2 linked regions of the Diaphorobacter ruginosibacter genome follow. The main gene of each other region encodes a partner of the protein of the gene in region 2 in a complex. Links are inferred from orthologs where the notes say so. Each region holds a gene or a part of one and is shown on either strand. Other genes may lie near its edges.

The links. The genes of interacting proteins can lie anywhere in the genome.
Region 1: the proteins of mfd (region 2) and uvrA are in contact, whole or in part, in a crystal structure (PDB 4DFC), measured with the Escherichia coli proteins. The link is inferred for Diaphorobacter ruginosibacter from one-to-one orthologs.

Annotation. Positions count from the first base shown.
Region 1 is NZ_CP060714.1:4,750,799-4,757,243, forward strand. What follows is about bases 344-3,904. They hold uvrA (excinuclease ABC subunit UvrA), read left to right. Parts: upstream 344-713; coding sequence 714-3,704; downstream 3,705-3,904. Other genes in these bases: H9K76_RS21400 (MarR family winged helix-turn-helix transcriptional regulator), read right to left, coding at 344-464. In the rest of the region: more of H9K76_RS21400, read right to left, coding at 1-343; H9K76_RS21410 (M14 family metallopeptidase), read right to left, coding at 4,291-5,262; H9K76_RS21415 (Bug family tripartite tricarboxylate transporter substrate binding protein), read right to left, coding at 5,315-6,346. UniProt on the Escherichia coli protein: The UvrABC repair system catalyzes the recognition and processing of DNA lesions. UvrA is an ATPase and a DNA-binding protein. A damage recognition complex composed of 2 UvrA and 2 UvrB subunits scans DNA for abnormalities.
Region 2 is NZ_CP060714.1:3,472,470-3,481,225, reverse strand. The notes cover bases 2,133-6,199. They hold mfd (transcription-repair coupling factor), read right to left. Parts: upstream 5,801-6,199; coding sequence 2,333-5,800; downstream 2,133-2,332. Other genes in these bases: ispD (2-C-methyl-D-erythritol 4-phosphate cytidylyltransferase), read left to right, coding at 5,997-6,199; H9K76_RS15795 (DUF3149 domain-containing protein), read right to left, coding at 2,133-2,148. Also shown: H9K76_RS15805 (MetQ/NlpA family ABC transporter substrate-binding protein), read right to left, coding at 120-905; phosphoserine phosphatase SerB, read right to left, coding at 1,119-1,832; more of H9K76_RS15795, read right to left, coding at 1,978-2,132; more of ispD, read left to right, coding at 6,200-6,740; ispF (2-C-methyl-D-erythritol 2,4-cyclodiphosphate synthase), read left to right, coding at 6,772-7,281; H9K76_RS15775 (sensor histidine kinase), read right to left, coding at 7,394-8,756. UniProt on the Escherichia coli protein: Couples transcription and DNA repair by recognizing RNA polymerase (RNAP) stalled at DNA lesions. Mediates ATP-dependent release of RNAP and its truncated transcript from the DNA, and recruitment of nucleotide excision repair machinery to the damaged site.

The sequences.
Region 1 (6,445 bases), 1.3 Mb from region 2 along the record:
TCGTGCACGCGCCGCAACTGCTGCTGCATCTCGTGTGTTGCCGTATCGCCGATGGACGACCAGATCTGCAGATAGACCGCCTGCACGACAGGCATGGTCTTGAGCAGCAGCTCCGCGCCCTGGGACGTGAGCTGCAACTGCAGGCTGCGCCGGTCCTGCGCGTCGGCCGAGCGCACCAGCAGTCCGCGCCGCTCCATGCCGTCAAGCAGGCGCGTGACCTGGGTGCGCGTGGCGTTCAGCGACACGCCCAGCGAGGAGGGCCGCAGCGGCTCGTGCACGGCATCCGCAAGCAGGTTGAGCGCCAGGTATTCCTGCATGTGCAGCGCAAACGGCGCCAAGGCCTCGTTCACGCGCTGCTCCAGCAGGGCGGCGGTGTGCAGCATGAGGCGCGATGCGGCCACGGCATCCAGCACTTTTCGGGGTTTGCCGGCAAGAATGCGTTCGAGGCGGGAGTCAAGGCTCATGATCGTCGTGGATGTTATTTGATTTCAATTGAAATTATATCGTTTGTAATTAATAGGCGCAACACGAAGCCGTCGAACGCGCCGGACAGGGGTTTGTAGGCTTGTAGCGCGTGGGGCTGTGCAGCGGTGCGGGCGGTGTCCTATGATGTTTGGTTCGCCTGCGATGTGTGAGATTCCATGCCCCCAAAGCAAGACAAGTCTGCGGAGCCACTCCGTTCCCTTCACTCCGGTAGCGATGACGGTCGCTACATGGCGGATTCGCTGCGCCAGCGCCGCATCAGCATCCGCGGAGCGCGCACGCACAACCTCAAGAACATCGATCTCGACCTGCCGCGCGACCAGCTGGTGGTGATCACAGGGCTGTCGGGCTCGGGCAAGTCGAGCCTGGCCTTCGACACGCTGTACGCCGAAGGCCAGCGGCGCTACGTGGAAAGCCTGTCGACCTATGCGCGCCAGTTCCTGGGCCGGCTGGACAAGCCCGATGTCGACCTGATCGAGGGCCTGTCGCCCGCCATCAGCATCGAGCAGAAGGCGACCAGCCACAACCCGCGCTCCACCGTCGGCACGGTCACCGAGATTTACGACTACCTGCGCCTGCTCTATGCCCGCGCCGGTACGCCGTACTGTCCCGACCATGGCCTGCCACTGTCGTCGCAGACCGTGAGCCAGATGGTGGATGCCGTGCTCGCGCTGCCCGAGGACACGCGCATCATGCTGCTTGCGCCCGTGGCGCGGCAGAAGAAGGGCGAATTCAACGAGCTGTTCGCGCAGATGCAGGCACTGGGCTACGTGCGCTTTCGCGTGGACGGCAGCGTGTACGAATTCGAGAACCTGCCGGCGCTCAAGAAGACCGAGAAGCACGACATCGACGTGGTGATCGACCGCCTGCGGGTGCGCCCGGATGCGCAGCAGCGCCTGGCCGAAAGCATCGAGGCCGTGCTGCGCGTGGGCGGCACGGAGGGCAACGGCCGCGTGCTCGCGCTGGAGATGGACACCGACAGGGAGCACATGTTTTCCAGCAAGTTTGCCTGCCCCGTCTGCAGCTACTCGCTGGCGGAGCTGGAGCCGCGCCTGTTCTCGTTCAATTCGCCGACGGGGGCATGCCCCGCATGCGACGGCATCGGGCAGCAGGAAGTGTTCGATGCGGAGCGCGTGGTGGCGTTTCCCTCGCTGAGCCTGGCCAGCGGCGCGATCAAGGGGTGGGACCGCCGCAATGGCTACTACTTCGCGATGATCGAGAGCCTGGGAAGGCACTACGGCTTCAGCGTGGAGACCCCGTTCGAGGAGTTGCCGGGGCCTGTGCGCCACGCGATCCTCCACGGCTCCGGCACCGAGGAGATCGCGTTCACCTACCTGCTCGACAGCGGCCCGCAGAAGGGCAAGGCGATCGAGCGCCTGCATCCGTTCGAGGGCATTCTTCCCAACATGTCGCGCCGCTACCGCGAGACGGAGTCCTCCGTCGTGCGGGAAGACCTCGCGCGCTACCGCAGCACGCAGCCCTGCACCGAATGCCACGGCGCGCGGTTGCGCCGCGAGGCGCGTTTCGTGAAGGTGGGAGAGGGCGAGGAGCCGCTCGCGATCTACGAGATCAGCCACCGAACGCTGTCGGACGCGCTCGCGTGGTTCGAGAACCTGCGGCTTTCGGGGGCCAAGGCGGAAATCGCCGACAAGGTGGTGCGCGAGATCGCATCGCGCCTGACCTTTCTGAACGACGTGGGCTTGAACTACCTGAGCCTGGACCGCAGCGCCGAGACGCTCTCGGGCGGCGAGGCGCAGCGCATCCGCCTCGCGAGCCAGATCGGCTCGGGACTCACGGGCGTGATGTACGTGCTCGACGAACCCAGCATCGGCCTGCACCAGCGCGACAACGACCGATTGATCGGCACGCTGCAGCACCTGCGCGACATCGGCAACAGCGTGATCGTCGTCGAACATGATGAGGACATGATCCGCGCCGCCGACCACTGCGTGGACATGGGCCCGGGTGCAGGCGTGCATGGCGGCCGCGTGATGGCCCAGGGCACGTACGACGAGCTGTGCGCCGAGCCCGGGTCGCTCACCGGCCAGTATCTCTCGGGCAAGCTGCGCATTCCGGTGCCGCAGCGGCGCACGCCGTGGAAGCCCGTGCTTGAGTCCGAGCAGCCCGCAGCGCCGGAGAAAGCCGGCAAATCACGCTTTCCCGAGACCCCTGCCAGCCGCCGCAAGGCCGAGCGCATGGAAGTGCACCGCGCCACGCAGGGCAGGCTCCAGGCATTGCGCGTGATCGGCGCCGGCGGACACAGCCTGCAGAACGTGACGGCGGAGTTCCCCGTGGGGCTGTTCACCTGCGTGACGGGCGTGTCGGGCTCGGGCAAGAGCACGCTGGTCAACGACACGCTGTATGCCGCGGTGGCGCGCCAGCTCTACCGCGCACACGAGGAGCCCGCGCCGCACGAGGCGATCGAGGGCATCGACTATTTCGACAAGTGCATCAACGTGGACCAGTCGCCCATCGGCCGCACGCCGCGCAGCAACCCGGCCACCTATACCGGCCTGTTCACGCCCATCCGCGAGCTCATGGCCGAAACCAACACCGCCCGGGAGCGCGGCTACGGGCCGGGCCGATTCAGCTTCAACGTCGCGGGCGGCCGCTGCGAGGCCTGCCAGGGCGACGGCGTGGTGAAGGTGGAAATGCACTTCCTGCCCGATGTCTACGTGCCCTGCGATGTGTGCCACGGCGAGCGCTACAACCGCGAGACGCTCGAGGTGCTGTGGAAGGGCAAAAACATTGCGCAGATTCTCGACCTGACGGTGGAGGATGCGCATGCGTTCTTCAAGGACGTTCCCACCATTGCGCGCAAGCTGCAGACGCTGCTGGACGTGGGTCTGTCCTATATCCGCCTGGGCCAGAGCGCCACCACGCTGTCCGGCGGCGAGGCGCAGCGCGTGAAGCTGGCGCAGGAGCTCTCCAAGCGCGATACGGGGCGCACGCTGTATATCCTCGACGAGCCCACGACAGGCCTGCATTTCGCGGATATCGACCTGCTGCTCAAGGTACTGCTGCAACTGCGTGACGCGGGCAACACCATCGTCGTCATCGAGCACAACCTCGATGTCATCAAGACGGCCGACTGGATCATCGACATGGGGCCGGAGGGCGGTGCGGGCGGGGGAACCGTGGTGGCGGTGGGGACGCCGGAGGATGTGGCGGGGAATCCGGGCAGCCATACGGGGAGGTATCTCAAGCCTTATCTGGCTTAGGTTTTTGGGTTCTTGGCTGAGGGCGGAGGCCGGGAGTGCCCCCGGCGGGGCAGTCACTTTTTGCGCGCGCAAAAAGTCACCAAAAAGGCGTTTTAATACCCACGGCAGAACTCGCTTTTCGCCTGCGGCGCTCCGCTCAGACAGCCGCCGTGAGTCAGATTAGGGGGAGGAGCATTCGGCACGTCGCTGCGCTCGTGCTGGGGCATCTCGCGACTTCGCGAGATGTACAGTGACCCAATTCACCCCTGTGGTTCAAACTTGACGCTGTCGGCTCGCCCGAAGTCGGGCGAGCAGGCACGAGCGCAGCGACGTGCCGTAAACACATCTTCCAGACTGACTCGCGGTGGCTGTCTGAACGGAGCGCGCAGCGCGAAGTGAGTTTTACCGCGTGAACCCGCATTGAAAGCGCATTTTTGGTGACTTTTTGGGCAAGACCAAAAAGTTACTGCCCCGCCGGGGGCACTCCCGGCCTCCTCCCTCAAAACAACTATCAACCCCCACTCAAACCCGGACCCCCACGGCAGAACAAGAACGCACTGCACTCATGCCTTGGAGGAGGAGGGGGAGAAGGAGGGAGTAGGCTTCCTCAAACCACCCTGCGCCGCGCGAACCGCACCACCGTCACACCGGCGCGCGCCTGGCGCGTCGAGGGCATCACCAGCACGCAGTCGTCGTAGGGCGTGGTGACGGGCTCGCCGTCGTTGTCGCCGATCACGGTGCCTGCCTTGGCGATCACTTCCAGGCCGGTGAAGGGTTCGGTGAAGGTGAAGCGCTCGCTTTTCGCGACGACCGGGCCGGTCACCTCCAGCGCCCATTGGCGTGGTGCATCGGCCAGACGCCAGCCCGGCAGCCGGGTGTTGAGTGTCTCGCGCGAGGCGGTGCCCGCGGCCTCCAGGAAGCGCACGCAGGTGTCGTGCGCCACGGCGCGGCTCTGTGGGTCGCCGTGGAAGCCGCATTCGACGAGCAGCGTGCGCGAGTCGCCTGCAGTGTCGTCGGGCTGGCCGAAGCGGCCATAGTCGCGCATGCGCGTGCCGTCCTTGTGGCCCGCGTCGATCACGATGTGTTCGGGCGCGCGCATCTGTGCGGCAAGCGTGAGGTTGCGCGGCTGAATGCCGGTGAGCAGCAGCGGCGCCGAAGGCTCGTGCATCGAATGGATGTCGAGCACCCAGTCGGCTTGGCGGATGAACGGACGCAGCTGCGCCGCACGGCGGCGCTCCTGGGTGTCGCCGGCGTCGATGCGCTCGTCGCTCCATTGGCGGTTCATGTCCTGGTCCACGAAGCGCGAGGCATCGTGGTTGTGCGGATCGAAGGTGTCGAATGCGGCCAGGTTGCAGAACGCGAGCGTGAGCGTGCCGTGCTCCGGCCTGAAGCCCGCATCGAGCAGGCCTTTCAATGCCCAGGCGCCGCACAGTTCGTTGCCGTGGATGAGTGCGCTGATCAGCACATGGCGGCCGGGCTGGCCGGAGTCGAAATGCCAGACGCCTTCGGTGCCGGTGTTGCCCGTGCGCCAGGCGCCGAGGTCGGGTGCGGGAAGTTCAAATTTCAGTTCTGCGGACATGGGAGGGCTCATTCGCGAATGTGTTCACTGATGCACTGGTTCGTTCACTCGGTCATTCTTCGATCTTCGCGAACTGCACGATCTTGGTGTATTTCGCGATCTCGTCGTTCAGGAACTTGCCCATGTTCACATCGGGCGAGGCCACGCCGGAGCCTGCGGCAGACATCTTCTGGCGGAAGTCGGGCGATGCGAGCGTCTCATTCAGCGCCTTCTTCAGCTTGGCCTGGATGGGCTGCGGCAGGTGGGCCGGGGCCATGAGCGCGAACCACGAGGTGATGTCCACGTTCTTGAACTGCGGGAATTCGGAGAGCGCGGGAATGTCGGGCGTGGCCTGCGCACGCTTGGCTTCCGTGGTGCCGAGCGCGATCACCTTGCCGGCCTTGATGTGCGGAAGGCCGCTGGAGAGCACGAACACGCCGAACTCGAGGTTATTGCCCACCAGGTCGTTGGTGAGCGGTGCCACGCCGCGGTAGGGGATGTGCGTCATGAACAGGCCGCCCTGTTCCTTGACCATCTCGCCCGCCAGGTGCAGCGCCGTGCCCACGCCCGAGCTGCCGTAGCTGAACTTGCCGGGATTCTTCTTCACGAGCTGCGTGAATTCGTTGGCGTTCTTCACACCGGATTTCGGCGAGGCCACGAGCACCATGGGCTGCGAGCCGATCAGGCCGATGGGCGTGAAGCTGTTGATGCTGTACTTCACATTCCGCGTGACCAGCTTGGCGATGGCCAGCTCATTGTTCGCGCCGACCAGCAGCGTGTAGCCATCGGCGGCGGCATTCGCCACCTTCTGTGCGCCGATGGTGCCGCCCGCGCCGCCCAGGTTCTCGATGACCACGGGCTGGCCGAGGCGGTTCGAGAGCTCGACGCCCACCAGGCGTCCCATCAGGTCGGTGCTGCCGCCCGGCGGATATCCCACGATGATGGTGATCGGCTTGGTGGGGTAGGCGGCCGGGTCTTCCGCGGCGTGGGCCGGAGCGGCACAGGCGGCGACGAGCGACAGTCCGTATGCCAGCGCGCGGGCTGCTGCGCTGCGGCGGGAAATCGAGGGAGTGGGCAATGGCGTGGTGGCGGTCCGGTGGTGCATGGTGTCGTCTTCCGATTCGTTATGTAGGGATGGGTGGTGTGCGAGGCGGATTTTGCGGAAGCGGCTCGCGGGTGTTGGTGCCAATTCGGCACAATATGG
Region 2 (8,756 bases):
AAGAAAAAAATCAAATCCGCCCTTGAACAAAAAACAAAAGCGCTGTCGAAACAGCGCTTTTTCAGGCGTAGCCGCGAAAGCGGGGATTATCCGTGGATGGTGATCCCCATGCTGGCCGCTCAGAATGCCGGGACGACGGCGCCCTTGTACTTTTCCTGGATGAACTTCTTCACCTCGGCGGAGTGCAGGGCCTTCATCAGCTTGGCGATGATCGGATCGTTGGCGCGGTCGGCGCGGGCTGCAACGATGTTCGTGTAGGGCGAGTCCGCGCCTTCGATGAACAGAGCGTCCTTGGTCGGGTTCAGCTTGGCTTCGATGGCGTAGTTGGTGTTGATCAGGGCCACGTCGACGTCACCCAGCGCGCGAGGCAGCAGGGGGGCTTCGAGTTCCTTGAACTTCAGCTTCTTGGGGTTCTTCACCACGTCGAGCGGAGTGGGTGTGAGGCTCTTGGCGTCCTTAAGCTCGATCAGGCCCTGCTTGGCCAGCAGGATCAGCGCGCGGCCGCCGTTCGATGGATCGTTGGGGATGGCGATCGTCGCACCGTCCTTCAGGTCCTTGATGTTCTTGATCTTGCTGGAGTAGGCACCGAAGGGCTCCACGTGCACCTTGCCGTTGGGCACTTCGACCAGCGAGGACTTGCGGTCCTTGTTGTAGCTGTCGAGGTAGGGCTTGTGCTGGAAGAAATTGGCGTCGAGCTGCTTGTCTTCCACTGCGGCGTTGGGCTGCACGTAGTCGCTGAACTCCTTGACTTCCAGATCCACGCCGTCGGCCTTGAGCTGGGGCTTCACGAAGTTCAGGATTTCAGCGTGCGGCACGGAGGTGGCGGCAACCTTGAGAACGTCGGCTGCCTGTGCACCGAAAGCGAGGGCGGCCAGGGCCAGGGCGGTCAGAGATTTCTTCAACATGTCCAGATGATCCTCAAAAAAGGTGTCTTTATGTGGTGGTCGTCCGTTCCCCGCCGGCCCGTGGCGGACCGATGCGGGGAACTGCAAACAGAACGCTAGTGTAGTTCTTCGCGTTGACGGGCGCCTCGTTTTTAAATTCATATCCATATATTGAATGGATATTTAATAACCAACGAATCGATGCCGCCTGCATCAGAACGGCGCTGATACGCTTCAGCGAACCACTTCCAGCAGGCGGTCGAGGCCGCCCTGGTTGATGGCGACCTTGGCCTGCGCGCGTACGGTGGGCTTGGCATGGAAGGCCACGGAAATGCCGGCCTCGCCCATCATCGGCAGGTCGTTGGCGCCGTCGCCCACGGCGATGGTCTCGCTCGGATCGATCCCCATGAGCGAGGCCATCTCGAGCAGCGTGCGGCGCTTTTCCGCACCGTCGCAGATGTCACCCCAGGGCTGGTCTACCATGCGGCCGGTGAGCACGCCGTTCTCGACCTCGAGCACGTTGGAGCGCGCGAAGTCGATGCCGAGGTGCTTTTTCACGCGGTCGGAGAAATAGGTGAAACCGCCCGAGACCAGCAGCGTCTTGAGTCCGGCGGCCTTGGCCGCGTCGATCAACTCCTTCGCGCCGGGGTTGAACTGCAGTCGCTCGGTGAACACGCGGTCCAGGTCTTCGGTCGTCACGCCCTGGAGCAGGGCCACGCGCTGGCGCAGGCTTTCCTTGTAGTCGGCGATGACACCCTGCATGGCGGCCTCGGTGATGGCCGCCACCTCGGCCTTGCGGCCCACGGCGTCTGCAATCTCGTCCACGCATTCGATGTTGATGAGCGTGGAGTCCATGTCGAACGCGATCAGCTTGTAGTCAGCGAGCTTGAGCGGAGCCGTCACGCCGCGCAGGACGAGGCCGGGAGCAAATTCTGTGGCTTGGGGCATTTCTTCTTACCGATGCGCAATGCAGATGAAAAGCCGTAATGGTAGTGCGAACGGCGCGTGCGGGGAAAGAGAACAGGGGGTGCCCACGGGGGCGGCCCCTCGGCAAGGGCCGCCCCCTGTGGTGGATCGGGGTGATGCGGAGCGCTTACTTGCGCGGTGCCTTGGGCCCATCTGATGCACGGGACGCCTCGGGCACCTGGGGCGGCTTGCGCGTGAACAGCCAGGTGAAGAAGCCTCCCATGCATACGATGAAACCCAGGCCGATGATGGACATCAGACCGTAGTCGGTCGAAAAAAGATCGCTCAGTGCTTTCATGGCAATTTCCTTCTGTCTTTCGCAGGAGCGCGTGGACGTTCGCTTTGCGCGGAGATCGTCTGCACGCTGTGGGTCGTCGATGGGACAAAGGAACTATGGCCAAGTAGAAGTTATTGTGAGTTGTGGTGCGTCAAAAGAAGAAGTAATGAGCGGATGAGCGAATAAGCGGATGGGCCGGCCCAGGTCAGGCGGCGGCCGTGGTGGGCTTGCCCAGGCTGCGCAGGATGTCGCGCACCATGTGGGCGCGGTCCTTGGGATCGGGCAGCTCGCGCTCGATGCGCAGCTTGTCGTTGCCTGCCAGCTTGATGTGCTTGTTCTTCTGCACGAGCTGGATGATGTTCATCGGATCGATCGGCGGATGGGGCTTGAAGGTGATGTTGATGACGCCCGGCGCGGCATCCACCTTCACCACGCCATAGGGCTGGCTCATCACGCGCAGGCGATGCACGTCGATGAGTGTCTGCGTCTGCGCGGGCAGCTTGCCGAAGCGGTCGACGATCTCCTCGAGCAGCGAGTCGATCTGGTCGGTGGTGCGCGCGGTCGCGAGCTTCTTGTAGAACGACAGGCGCAGGTGCACGTCGCCGCAATAGTCGTCTGGCAGCAGGGCCGGCGAGTGCAGGTTGATGTCGGTGGTGACGGACAGCGGCGAGAGCAGATCGGGCTCCTTGCCCGCCTTGAGCGACGCCACGGCCTCGGACAGCATCTCGTTGTAGAGCTGAAAGCCGATCTCCATCATGTTGCCGCTCTGGTTCTCGCCAAGCACCTCGCCGGCGCCCCGGATCTCCAGGTCGTGCATTGCCAGATAGAAGCCCGAGCCGAGCTCCTCCATCTGCTGGATCGCATCGAGCCGCTGCGCCGCCTGCTTGGTCAGGCCGTCGATGTCCGGCACCATCAGGTAGGCATAGGCCTGATGGTGCGACCGGCCCACGCGGCCGCGCAGCTGGTGCAGCTGCGCAAGGCCGAACTTGTCCGCGCGGCTGATCAGGATGGTGTTGGCGGTCGGCACGTCGATGCCGGTCTCGATGATGGTCGAGCACAGCAGGATGTTGTAGCGCTGTGCGACGAAGTCGCGCATCACCTTCTCCAGTTCGCGCTCCGGCATCTGGCCGTGCGCGACGGCGATGCGCGCCTCGGGCAGGATCTCCTCGAGCCGCTGCTTGCGGTTCTCGATGGTCTCGACCTCGTTGTGCAGGAAGTAGCACTGGCCGCCGCGCTTGAGCTCGCGCAGTACCGCCTCGCGGATCACGCCCGTGCCTTCGTTGCGCACGAAGGTCTTGATGGCCAGGCGCCGCTGCGGCGCGGTCGCGATCACCGACAGGTCGCGCAGGCCCTCGAGCGCCATGCCCATGGTGCGCGGGATCGGCGTGGCCGTGAGCGTGAGCACGTCCACCTCGGCGCGCATGGCCTTCATCGCCTCCTTGTGGCGTACGCCGAAGCGATGTTCCTCGTCGATGATCAGCAGACCCAGGTTCTTGAATCGGGTGGATTCCGACAGCAGCTTGTGCGTGCCAACGACGATGTCGACCGTGCCTTCGCCAATGCCCTTGATCGCCGCAGTGATCTCCTTGCCGGATCGGAAGCGCGAGACCTCGGCCACCTTGATCGGCCACTTGGAGAAGCGGTCCACCAGCGTCTGGAAATGCTGCTCGGCCAGCAGCGTGGTCGGCGCGAGGAGTGCCACCTGCTTGCCGCCCATGGCAGCGACGAACGCCGCACGCAGCGCCACTTCGGTCTTGCCGAAGCCCACGTCGCCGCAGACCAGGCGGTCCATCGGCTGCGGGCTGATCATGTCCTGGATCACGGCATGGATCGCGGCCTTCTGGTCGGCGGTTTCCTCGAAGCCGAAATCATTGGAGAACTGCTCGTAGTCCTGTACGTTGAAGCGGAACGCGTGGCCCTGGCGGGCGGCGCGGCGCGCGTAGATGTTGAGCAGCTCGGCCGCGGAATCGCGCACCTGTTCGGCCGCCTTGCGCTTGGCCTTCTCCCATTGCCCGCTGCCCAGCTTGTGCAGCGGTGCCTCGTCGGCGGAGACGCCGGTGTATCGGCTGATCAGGTGCAACTGGCTCACGGGCACGTAGAGCGCGGCCTTGTCGGCGTATTCCAGGTGCAGGAACTCCTGCATCGCGGGGCTGCCGTCGGGATTCTTCTGCCCGATGTCCATGTTGATCAGGCCCAGGTAGCGGCCGATGCCATGGGCGCTGTGCACCACGGGATCGCCCACCTTCAGCTCGGACAGGTCCTTGATCAGCGCATCGACGTCGCTCACCTGCTCCTGCTTGCGGCGACGGCGCGAGGACGTACCGCCCGCGAACAGCTCGGTCTCGGTGACGAAGTCGATGCCGCCCTGGACCCAGTTGAAGCCGTTGAACAGGTTGGCCGTGGCAATGCCGATCTTTTCCTCGGTCGTCTTCTGGAACTCCTCCAGCGAGTCGAATGCCGGTGGATCGAGTTTCGAGGCGCGCAGGAAATCCAGCAGGCTTTCGCGCCGGCCGTCGCTCTCCGCCAGCAGCAGAACCCGATGCCGGGTGGACAGGATGTGGGCGTGGAGCTTCGCGAGAGGGTCTTCCGCGCCGCGGATGACCGACAGGTCATCGAGCTTCTGGAAGTGCGCGTTGTCCTCCACGTCCTCGACGCCCGGCCGCAGCGCGAGCTGCGAATGGTCCTTGGCGCATGTGTAGAACTGGTCTGCGTTCAGGAACAGGGTCTCGGGTGGCAGCACCGGGCGCTCGGGATCGCCCTGCACCAGGCGGAAGCGCTCGCGGGTGTCCTGCCAGAAGCGCTGGAACGACGATTCGAGGTCGCCATGCAGCACCACGGTTGCGTCGCCCCCGAGGTAGTCGAACACCGTGGCGGTTTCATCGAAGAACAGCGGCAGGTAGTACTCGATGCCGGCCGTCGCGACGCCATTGCCCATGTCCTTGTAGATGCGGCTCTTGGTGGGGTCGCCCTCCAGCAGTTCGCGCCAGCGGTGACGGAACTTGGCGCGCGCCTCGTCGTCCATGGGGAACTCGCGGCCCGGCAGCAGGCGCACCTCGGGAACGGGGTAGAGGCTGCGCTGCGTGTCGGGGTCGAAGGTGCGGATCGAATCGATCTCATCGTCGAACAGGTCGACGCGGTAGGGCACGTGCGAGCCCATGGGGAACAGGTCGATCAGTCCACCGCGCACCGCGTATTCGCCATGGCTCACCACCTGCGAGACATGCGAGTAGCCCGCCAGCGTGAGCTGCGCGCGCAGCCGGGCTTCGTCCAGCTTCTGCCGGGTCTTGAAATGGAAGGTGTAGCCCGCGAGGAAGGAGGGCGGCGCCACGCGGTACAGCGCCGTGGTGGCAGGCACCAGCACGACATCGGCCTCGCCCTGCGAGATGCTCCACAGCGTGGCCAGCCGCTCGCTGATCAGGTCCTGGTGCGGAGAGAAGGTGTCATACGGCAGCGTTTCCCAATCGGGGAAAAGCGCGCAGCGCAACCCGGGCGCGAAGAACGCCATCTCGCCGATGAGGCGCTGCGCGTCGGACGCGTCGGCGGTGACGATCGCCACGATGCGCTTGCCGGCCTTCTCGCGCTCGGCCAGTTGGGCAAGCAGCAGCGCATCCGCCGATCCGGCGGGACGGGGCATGGCAAAGCGTTTTCCGGGCGAGAGTTTGGGCAGGTCCATGATGGCTGATCGGTCTTCAAAAGAGAAAGCGGAGTCGGAGACGGTCAAGAATAGACTCAAAAAACGACAAAACCCCGCGGCGTGGGCAGCGGGGAGATGCATATTCTACGGACGCCATTTTTCATGGGCGGGAGTGGTGTCTCTGCTGTGCAATGGACCGTCACCCCGCAGGACAGCTTCTACAATCGCCGCCAAGATGAACCAAGCAGAAACCCAGGCGAACGCAACGAGCGTTCGCTGCCATGCCTTGTTGCCCAGCGCCGGTATCGGCGCACGCGCGGGTACGGTGCAGCCCAAGCAATACCAGCCCCTCGCAGGCAAGCTGCTGGTCGAGCACACCCTGGCCGCCTTTGCGGGCGTTGCACGCATTGCCAGCGTGAACGTGGTGGTGACGGCGGGCGACGATACGCTGTCCAGCGTGCCGGATGCATGCTGGAACGTGATCGAGAAGGGCGGCGCAACGCGCGCCGACAGTGTCTTCAACGGACTCTCCCATCTGCTGGAAACCGGCGAGGCCCGGCCCGATGACTGGGTGCTGGTGCATGACGCCGCGCGCTGCCTGATTTCGCCCGCGCAGATCGATGCACTGATCGACGCCTGCATGGTCGACGAGGTTGGCGGCCTGCTCGCGCTGCCCCTGCCGGACACGCTCAAGCGTTCGGTGGACGGCCGCGTCGCCGAGACCATTGCGCGTGGTGACAAGTGGCTCGCGCAGACCCCGCAGATGTTCCGGGCAGAGGTACTGCACAGGGCGCTCGCCCATCATGCGGCAACGGGTTTTGCAGGGATCACCGACGAGGCGAGCGCGATCGAGGCACAAGGCCTGAAGCCGTTGCTGGTGCCCGGCAGCGCGCAGAATTTCAAGGTGACCTATCCCGAGGACTTTGCCCTCGCGGAGGCCGTGCTTCTGCAGCGTGGACGCTCGCGCGCCCCGGCCTGAGATCCTCGGCCTGAATTCTGGATAGACGAACATGACGACCTCTTCGACTTCTTCTTTCGTGCCTCCATTTCGCATCGGCGAAGGCTGGGATGTTCATGCGCTCGTACCCGGGCGCAAGCTGATCATCGGCGGCGTGGAGATCCCGCATACGTCGGGATTGCTTGGCCATTCGGATGCCGACGTGCTGCTGCATGCGATCACCGATGCGCTCCTGGGTGCCGCCGCGCTGGGTGACATCGGCCGGCATTTCCCCGACACCGATCCGCAGTTCAAGGGAGCCAACTCCCGCGTGCTGCTGGCGGAGGCCGCCCGGCGCGTTCGCGCCGCGGGTTTCGAGATCGGAAACGTGGACAGCACGGTGATCGCCCAGGCTCCGCGCCTTGCGGGCCATATCGCCGCCATGTGCGAGTGCATCGCGCTGACGCTGGGCCTGCCCGCCGGGCAGGTCAATGTGAAGGCCAAGACGGCGGAGCGGCTGGGGCCGGTCGGGCAGGGCGCTGCCATCGAGGCCCGTGCCGCGGTGATGCTGTTCCCGAGATGATGGGCGGCCGCATTTTCATCGCCTGATGTTTGCGGCCTGATGCGGCGGCCCAATGGGCCCAATGGGGCTGAAGCGCTGGGGCTGGCCTGGCCGCCCCATTGCGCAAAGGCCTTCAGTCGTTGCCCGGATCCGTGCCGATCGGCATCGGCTGGGTATCGCCGCGCGGGTGCTCGCCGGGACGGGGCGGCAGATGCCGCTTTACCTGGGGCCGCTGCAGGCGCTGCTTGGGATCTGCGCCCTTGGGCAACTCGGCCACGCGCTGCAGCTGGATGTGCGCCACCAATCCGCCGGAGGCTGCATTGGCCAGAGCGAAGATGCCACCCATGCGCTGCACCGTCTTGTCGACGATCGCGAGCCCGAGCCCGGCGCCCGCTGCGGCCGTGCGCGCGGAATCGCTGCGGAAGAAGGGCTTGGTGAGGTTGGCCAGCTGTTCGGGCGGCACGCCGTTGCCGTGGTCGCGCAGCTTGATCAGCACCCATTTGTCCCAGGACTTCGCGGTGATGTCCACCGTGGCCACGCCGGTCTCCCGGTTCTTGCCATAGCGGCGCGCGTTCTCGAGCAGGTTGGAGATCACGCGGGCCAGTTCGATCTCGTCGACCAGCACGTTGAGGTTGTCGGGCACCGACATGCTGATCTGCAGCTCGCGGTGGTCCTGGACGGCGTACACGCAGGAGGACACGACGCCGTAGAGATTCACCGGGGTGAGCGTGACGGCGTCGGGGCGTGCGTAGTCCAGGAACTTGTCGATCGTCGCATCGAGCTGCACGATGTCGGCCACCATGTGCTCGCGCGCGACATCGTCGTTTACGCTCATTTCGGTTTCAAGGCGCAGGCGGGCCAGCGGGGTGCGCAGATCGTGCGAGATGCCGGCCAGCATCACGGCGCGATCCTGCTCCAGCTTGGCCAGTTTCTGCGCCATGCGGTTGAAGCCGATGTTCACCTCCCGGATCTCGCTGGTCACGGCCTCCTCGTCGAGCTGGCTGGCGGCGAAGTCGCCATCCTTGACCTTGTTGGCCGCATACGAAAGCTGCTTGAGCGGCCTGTTGATCAGCCGTGCGATCACGGCGGCACCCGCGAGCGACAGGGCCCCTGCCGTGATCAGCCAGATCATCCAGGTCTTGCCGCTGGCGGCCGACAGGCGCGAGCGGTCCATGAGCAGCCAGTTGGGATCGCCGTTGATGGTGAAGCCCACCCACAGGCCGGCCTCGCCGTTCACGCTGCTCGCCAGGATGGTGCCCGGGCCGAGGCGCCGGGTGAGCTCCTCCGTCAGTCGCGCACCCAGGGCCGATTGCGGCAGATGCTCGAAGCGGTCGCCGGGCTCGCGGGGCAGGATGCGCACGCCTTCCTGGTCCGCCATGGTCTTGATGAGCGAGACGCGCGCGATCGCATCGGCATGCACCAGCGCAGCGCGGCTCAGGTTGACCAGCGAGGCGATCTGCTGCGCGGTCTGCAGCGTGCGCGGCTCGAACTCGAGT